3 regions of the Bacillus sp. ISL-75 genome follow, and region 1 is predicted to be linked to each of the others. Evidence: riboswitches for the same ligand, from Rfam matches in the RefSeq annotation. Region 1 holds a riboswitch; each other region holds the start of a gene.
The links. A riboswitch is a leader RNA that binds a small molecule or an ion and turns the genes downstream of it on or off. The one in region 1 is predicted to bind thiamine pyrophosphate.
Positions count from the first base shown of each region.

Region 2: another riboswitch for thiamine pyrophosphate. It lies ahead of thiM (hydroxyethylthiazole kinase); the one in region 1 lies ahead of thiC (phosphomethylpyrimidine synthase ThiC).
Region 3: another riboswitch for thiamine pyrophosphate. It lies ahead of tenA (thiaminase II); the one in region 1 lies ahead of thiC (phosphomethylpyrimidine synthase ThiC).

Region 1 covers NZ_JAGGQX010000038.1:8,051-10,293, reverse strand. The annotation lists gene J7E63_RS16060 (PQQ-dependent sugar dehydrogenase) at 1-125, opposite strand, end outside; gene J7E63_RS16055 (hypothetical protein) at 380-676, shown strand; TPP riboswitch at 733-847, shown strand; gene thiC (phosphomethylpyrimidine synthase ThiC) at 990-2,243, shown strand, end outside.
Region 2 covers NZ_JAGGQX010000006.1:29,977-32,219, reverse strand. The annotation lists gene dcuS (DcuS/MalK family sensor histidine kinase) at 1-989, shown strand, start outside; TPP riboswitch at 1,068-1,177, shown strand; gene thiM (hydroxyethylthiazole kinase) at 1,342-2,154, shown strand; gene thiD (bifunctional hydroxymethylpyrimidine kinase/phosphomethylpyrimidine kinase) at 2,170-2,243, shown strand, end outside.
Region 3 covers NZ_JAGGQX010000017.1:15,169-17,411, reverse strand. The annotation lists gene J7E63_RS07315 (ABC transporter ATP-binding protein) at 1-119, opposite strand, end outside; gene J7E63_RS07310 (ECF transporter S component) at 97-693, opposite strand; gene tenA (thiaminase II) at 693-1,376, opposite strand; TPP riboswitch at 1,490-1,593, opposite strand; partial or broken gene tnpA (IS200/IS605 family transposase) at 2,115-2,243, opposite strand, start outside.

The DNA of each region.
Region 1 (2,243 bases):
TCTCCTACCTGGGTTGCAATAAATAATCTTTCAATTGAGTCACCCGGAAGTATAGTTGATTTCAAAATAGTGGGTAAATTTATCTTGCTTACAATGGGCCGTAAACTAACCTTAATTTTTATCAACTAACTTTACCTCCTTCTTAATTGTTTTCTTTTTTAAGAATATGATTAGAACTGTTCTATTAGTACCAAATTAGGGCAGGGGAGTCTGACAACTATCCTGCTTACTTTAATAGAAGAAGAGATCGTCTATCAACCTGGTACTCTGGAATGTACAACGGGTGGAATGGAAAAAGAGCCAATTTTTTAGACTTGAAATGACCCAATAATTGTGATTTCATAATGAAGTAAACTTATAAAATGAAGGAGCGAGAAAGATGAAGTTTCCTAAAAAAATTATACTAGATTCTGTTGCCGAACGTAAAAACCATGAAAGTTACGGAATAGAATTTATTCAGGAACTTGGAAATGATGATGCTGGATATTCCGAGATGGTAGTAATTATTTTCAAATTCAAAGATAAATATTATAGTGTGGATATCCATCATGTAAATGGAGAAAACAATTACGACCATTGGGATGATGAAATAGATTGTCCAGAGGTAGTTAGGAAAGAGGCTATTCAATATTATTGGGAAGAAGTCAAACTATCTAAAACGACTATATCACTTTAAATAATATTATGTCTTTCATTTTAAACGATACTCATATATAATATAGCTAATTGAATATAAATAACTAGGGGAGCCCAATAAGTTGGGCTGAGAAAGAAACACGATGAAGTTTCTTGACTCTTGGGACCTGATCTGGATCATACCAGCGTGGGGAAGTTAGAATAGACAATCTTTACTACACCTATACTTCTGCATACATATTAGCCGGGTCCAACCATTTATGGTCCCGGCTTTTTGATGTACTTTTATAAGCTTTTCCACTTGTTATGTTCTGTATCTCGTCCTTTATATTCAAAAAAAGGAGAGATTTATTATGTCAACGAAATCATTAAACGAACAAAATATTTCCATCATGTCTAGTTTTCCAGGAAGTAAAAAAGTATATGTAACAGGTTCGAGATCCGACATTAAAGTGCCAATGCGTGAAATTGAGTTAAGCCCGACAACAGGTACGTTTGGTGAAGAGGAAAACCTTCCAGTACGCGTGTATGATACAAGCGGTCCTTATACGGATCTAAATTATTCTGTTGACATTTCAAAAGGTCTTCCTGCTATTCGAAGCACATGGATTCATGAACGAGCAGATGTTGAAGAATATGAAGGTCGAGAAATTAAGCCTGTAGATAATGGGTATAATGATGAAAATGATCCTCGTGCCAATCATAACGTGTTTCCGGGTTTGAAGCGCAAACCATTACGTGCAAAAAAAGGGAAAAATGTGACACAGCTTCATTATGCAAAAAAGGGAATTATTACTCCTGAAATGGAATTTATCGCAATAAGGGAAAATATGAAACCTGAATTTGTGCGTGATGAAGTTGCAAAAGGTCGAGCGATTATTCCTTCTAATATCAATCATCCAGAGTCAGAACCTATGATAATAGGACGTAATTTTCATGTTAAAATTAACGCGAATATCGGTAACTCTGCTGTTTCATCATCCATCGAACAAGAGGTTGAAAAAATGACATGGGCCACGCGTTGGGGTGCTGATAATATTATGGATCTATCAACGGGTAAAAACATTCATAAAACACGAGAATGGATTATTCGAAACTCAGCTGTTCCTGTCGGCACCGTCCCCATTTATCAAGCACTTGAAAAAGTAAATGGTGTTGCTGAAGATCTTACATGGGAAATTTACCGTGATACCTTGATTGAACAAGCGGAGCAAGGTGTTGATTACTTCACCATTCATGCTGGTGTTCTTTTACGATATGTTCCATTAACCGCAAAACGGTTAACAGGTATTGTATCCCGCGGTGGATCAATCATGGCACAATGGTGTTTACACCACCATAAAGAAAGCTTTTTATATACTCACTTTGAAGAAATCTGCGAAATAATGAAGTCTTATGATGTTGCATTCTCATTAGGGGATGGTTTACGTCCAGGGTCTATTGCAGATGCCAATGATGAAGCGCAGTTTGCAGAATTAGAGACTCTTGGAGAGCTAACAAAAATTGCTTGGGAACATGATGTACAGGTAATGGTTGAAGGACCTGGACACGTACCTATGCACCTAATTAAAGAAAATATGGATAAACAACTAGAAGTGTGTCAGGAA
Region 2 (2,243 bases), on a different contig from region 1:
TTGAGCCGAGTGAGATGGCAAAATTGGTTGAGGAACGTAGTGCGATGCTCCAATCCACAAAGGAAGGAATTTTGGCAGTTGACCAGGATGCGTTTACCACTCTTGTAAATAATGAGGGGATCCGACTTCTTCAAAAAGCTGGCATTCATGGGTCCTTTTTAGGAAGAAAAGTGGATGACTACATGCCAAATTCTATGCTATCTTCTGTTCTAGAAACGGGGGAATCTCAATTAGACCAAGAACAAGAAATCAATCATATTACCATTTTAACCAATCGGGTTCCGGTGGTTGTCAAAGGAAAGATTGTCGGTGCGATTGCTACATTCAGAGAAAAAACCGAAATCAAGCAATTAGCTGAACAATTAACCGGTGTAAAGCTATACGCGGAAGCACTGAGAACCCAGTCACATGAATTCATGAATAAACTGCATGTAATATCAGGTTTAATTCATATGAAAGACTATCAAATGGTCTCGTCATATATTACCAAAATTGTCGATCACCAACAAACTGAAGTAGAATTTGTTGTCAGTCGTTTTAAAGATCCTGTTTTAGCAGGTTTTATTTTAGGAAAACTTAGCTTCGCTAGGGAAAATGGATGTGAATTAATCATTGATGGGGAAGGAAGTCTACCTGAACCACAGCAGCAGGAAATAACCCATGAAGTGGTAACGATTCTCGGGAATTTAATCGATAATGCACTAGATGCTGTTGCGGACCGTCCACATAAAAAAGTTACCTTAAGGTTTGACTTTTACGATGAAGTCCTAGCGTTGGAGGTCCATGATACAGGACAAGGAATCGATGAGGATGTAAGACATCGCTTATTTATCAAAGGGTATTCTACCAAGGGTGAAAATCGGGGAATCGGTTTATCATTGGTGCAGAGAAGCTTGGAAAAATTAAATGGACAGATAGAAATTCATTCCCAAAAAGATAAAGGGACAACATTTATTGTTACTTTCCCATATAAAAGCAAACAACAATAATAATGTTATGTTAACTGGTACTTTTTCCTTTACATTCTAGTACCATAGGAATATTATGTAGTTAATTAAATAAAGTATTAGATCTACTAGGGGTGCCCTGTAAACAGGCTGAGAGAAAATGGTGAAATTTTCAACCCTTCGGACCTGATCTGGATAATACCAGCGTAGGAAAGTAGCCAAGTGAATGTTAATTATTTCTTTGACTAACTAACCAGGTCCTTTTATGGATCTGGTTTTTTTATTTTGGCTGTTTAAAGGTCATTGTTTATTTTTAAAGCTAATTTGATGGAGCGGAAATCATCGGCCAAGTTTAACCGAACCTTTATTTTAAATAAGAAACGGGGAAATTGAGATGGAAAAAAACAGTTTGTATGAAACGTTGGAAGAAGTTAGAAAGGTTAACCCGCTTGTACATAATATTACTAATGTTGTCGTCACAAATTTTACAGCAAATGGGCTCCTTGCCCTTGGTGCCTCACCGGTTATGGCATATGCAGTTGAGGAAGTCGCAGATATGGCCAAGATTGCAAGTTCATTAGTATTGAACATTGGAACATTAAACCCACAGACAGTAGAATCGATGATCATTGCCGGAAAAGCGGCCAATGAATCCGGTGTTCCCGTCATTTTTGACCCGGTTGGTGCGGGGGCTACTCGATATCGAACCGAAACCGCGCAACGAATTATGAACGAGGTAAAAGTCTCTGTGATTAGAGGAAACGCAGCCGAAATTGCCAATGTGGTTGGTGAAAAGTGGGAAATCAAGGGCGTCGATGCTGGGGATGTAAAAGGAAATATCATTGAACTAGCTATTACTTCAGCACAAAAATTGAATGGACTTGTCGTCATCACTGGAAAAGAGGATGTCGTATCGGATGGGAAAACAACCTATGTCGTGTCAAATGGACATCCAATTTTAACGAAGGTGACAGGCACTGGCTGTTTATTAACCTCTGTGATTGGAGCGTTTGCAGGAGTGGAGAAGGACCTGCTTCAAGCTTCAGTGGCTGCTTTAACGTATTATGGAATCGCGGCAGAGAAGGCAGCAGCAAAAACAGTTGAAATGGGACCTGGAAGTTTCCAAATCGAATTCTTAAACCAATTAACTTTAGTTTCTTCCGAAGATATCATTTCACATGCTTCTGTTAAAAAATTCAATCGATAACTGGGGGTAATTTAAATGAAAAAAGCATTAACAATCGCTGGTTCTGATAGCGGCGGTGGAGCAGGAATTCAAGCGGATTTAAAGACATT
Region 3 (2,243 bases), on a different contig from region 1:
GGCCCTAATATTAATACTTTCTCGCCTTGATTGATGGATAAAGTAATATGACTGAGTATTTTTTCAGAGCGATTATAAAATCGAATCGAAAGATCCTTACATCCCAGAAACATGTCCATCGACGTTTTCCCTTTTCCTTTTTTCCTTCATCAGTTCATATTGTTCTAACACACCTGTTTTTGCAAGTGCATCAACAATGACCTTCGCTAACAGTCCACCGAGAATTATTCCGCTGATAACATGAATTCCTAATGTTGTAAAAAATACTTTCATCGAGTAATAACCTAAACCGTTGGCGATTAAGTTATAAATCATGCTGCCAATCGCAGCAAAAGCCCCTGATAGCATTAAAGTAAATAGGTTATAACGTTTATATCCGAATATTGCGAATGCGATTTCTGCACCAATCCCTTGAAAAACACCTACTAAAAGGGCAGACAAACCAAAATGACTTCCAGTTAATAACTCTACTGCGGCCGCTGCAACCTCTGCAATAAGCGCTGCTCCCGGTTTTTGAATAATATACGCCACTATTGGACTAGCAATCACCCAAATTCCAAACATAAAACCTGCACCCACCGGTCCGACAAGAGCGGAAATGGGAATCCAAAGCGTCGACCATCCTAAATAGATCACTCCACAAGCGACCGCTAGAATCACAGCAAGAACGACTTCTTTCATTTTCCAAGTCATCATTTCACTACCTCCATTTTCACAGGCCATTCTTCAAGTTTATAGGCCATATCCCAAAACATATATTCCAGCTGACAACTGATTAAGAAATGATCCTTCATCTTTTCCTTTTCTCTCTCTGTTGCTGTCTTTGCCCACTCATCAAGACGGGCACAAAATTTCGTGGTAATCGAATCGGTACGATTTCCATAAAAACTGATCCAATCATAAAAGGGATGAGAACGATCAGGATTGACCTCCGTTAATAATCTTTTCCCAATTTCCCAATACGTCCACGGACATGGCAACAACACAGCTAAAATTTCCCCTAATGTACCTTCGTGCGCAACGGTAAGCATATGACGCGTGTAATGAAGAGCCGAGGGAGATAACGGATATCCTTGTAATTCCTCGTAGGGAACACCAGCTACTTGACAAAAGTTATTATGAGGATGGATTTCACTGTTTAAGATAAAAGAAATCTGCGTATTAAACATATCCATTTCTTCACGATTCTCACACTTCGAAACCGCTATACCATAGATGCGAATAAACGAATTCAAATACTCAAAGTCCTGTTTAACATAATGAATCAATTGTTCCTTTTGTAATTCCCCATTAGCTATCCCTTGCACAAAAGGATGTTCAAAAATTGCATCGAAAATAGGATCTGCTTCTTTTCTTAACTCTGCTGAAAAACTCATAAAATTTTGCCCCCTTATTGGTTTTAATGGAAAGACACTAGTAGGGGGCGGCTGAATTTTCAAGCACGAAAAAACCGCCCCAAAAATGGAGCGGCTGAATAATTATATCTATCCATACACGAACTCCACTTTCCTACGCTAGTATGAACTAGATCAGGTTCAAAGGGTCCAAGATAACTCTCGTCTCAGCCAAAAAACGGCTCCCCTAGTGGTCTTCCTATTAATTTAACCTTCACTCTACACTCGATGGTTAATCTTGTCAATCAATTAAAATCTTAATTATAAAAATAAACCAAATGAATTATAGATGCACAGAAACTTGAAGGTATTTCCAATTATTATCCAGAAAATGTCGTAAATTTCTAGAATGATACAGAATCGCTGATAAAACGCTAGAAACGCTGATAAAAGTTCGACTTCCGCTGATAAAATGGCCCAATTCGCTGATATCTCCCAAAAATCCGCTGATAAACTACTCCCCGGAACTAAATTTCCCCACTCAAGCTCCCTCATTTGCCATAAAATAAAGAAAAAAAGGAGAAGTGCGTGAACACTTCTCCCCCTCTAACACCCTATCAATCTATGACAAATTTCGGGGCGTGACAGGCACAAAATTAAGATAACATCAAAAGCAACTTTCCTTCCTTAGCATTCGTTCTTAATCGAATCGTTGCGATAAAAGAGGGCGTTCTTTCTTTTGATGACGCCATGGTTTTACACTCCTTTTTGATTTTCTATTTACTGTTTTACAACATCAAGCGTGGTTCCGCCAACAGTGGAAATAAAATAGCTATTGGTCCATAGAGAAGGAATTCTACTTTTTAACCATGGGAATTCGCTGCATAAGTAACGAGAACTTCTTCCTTT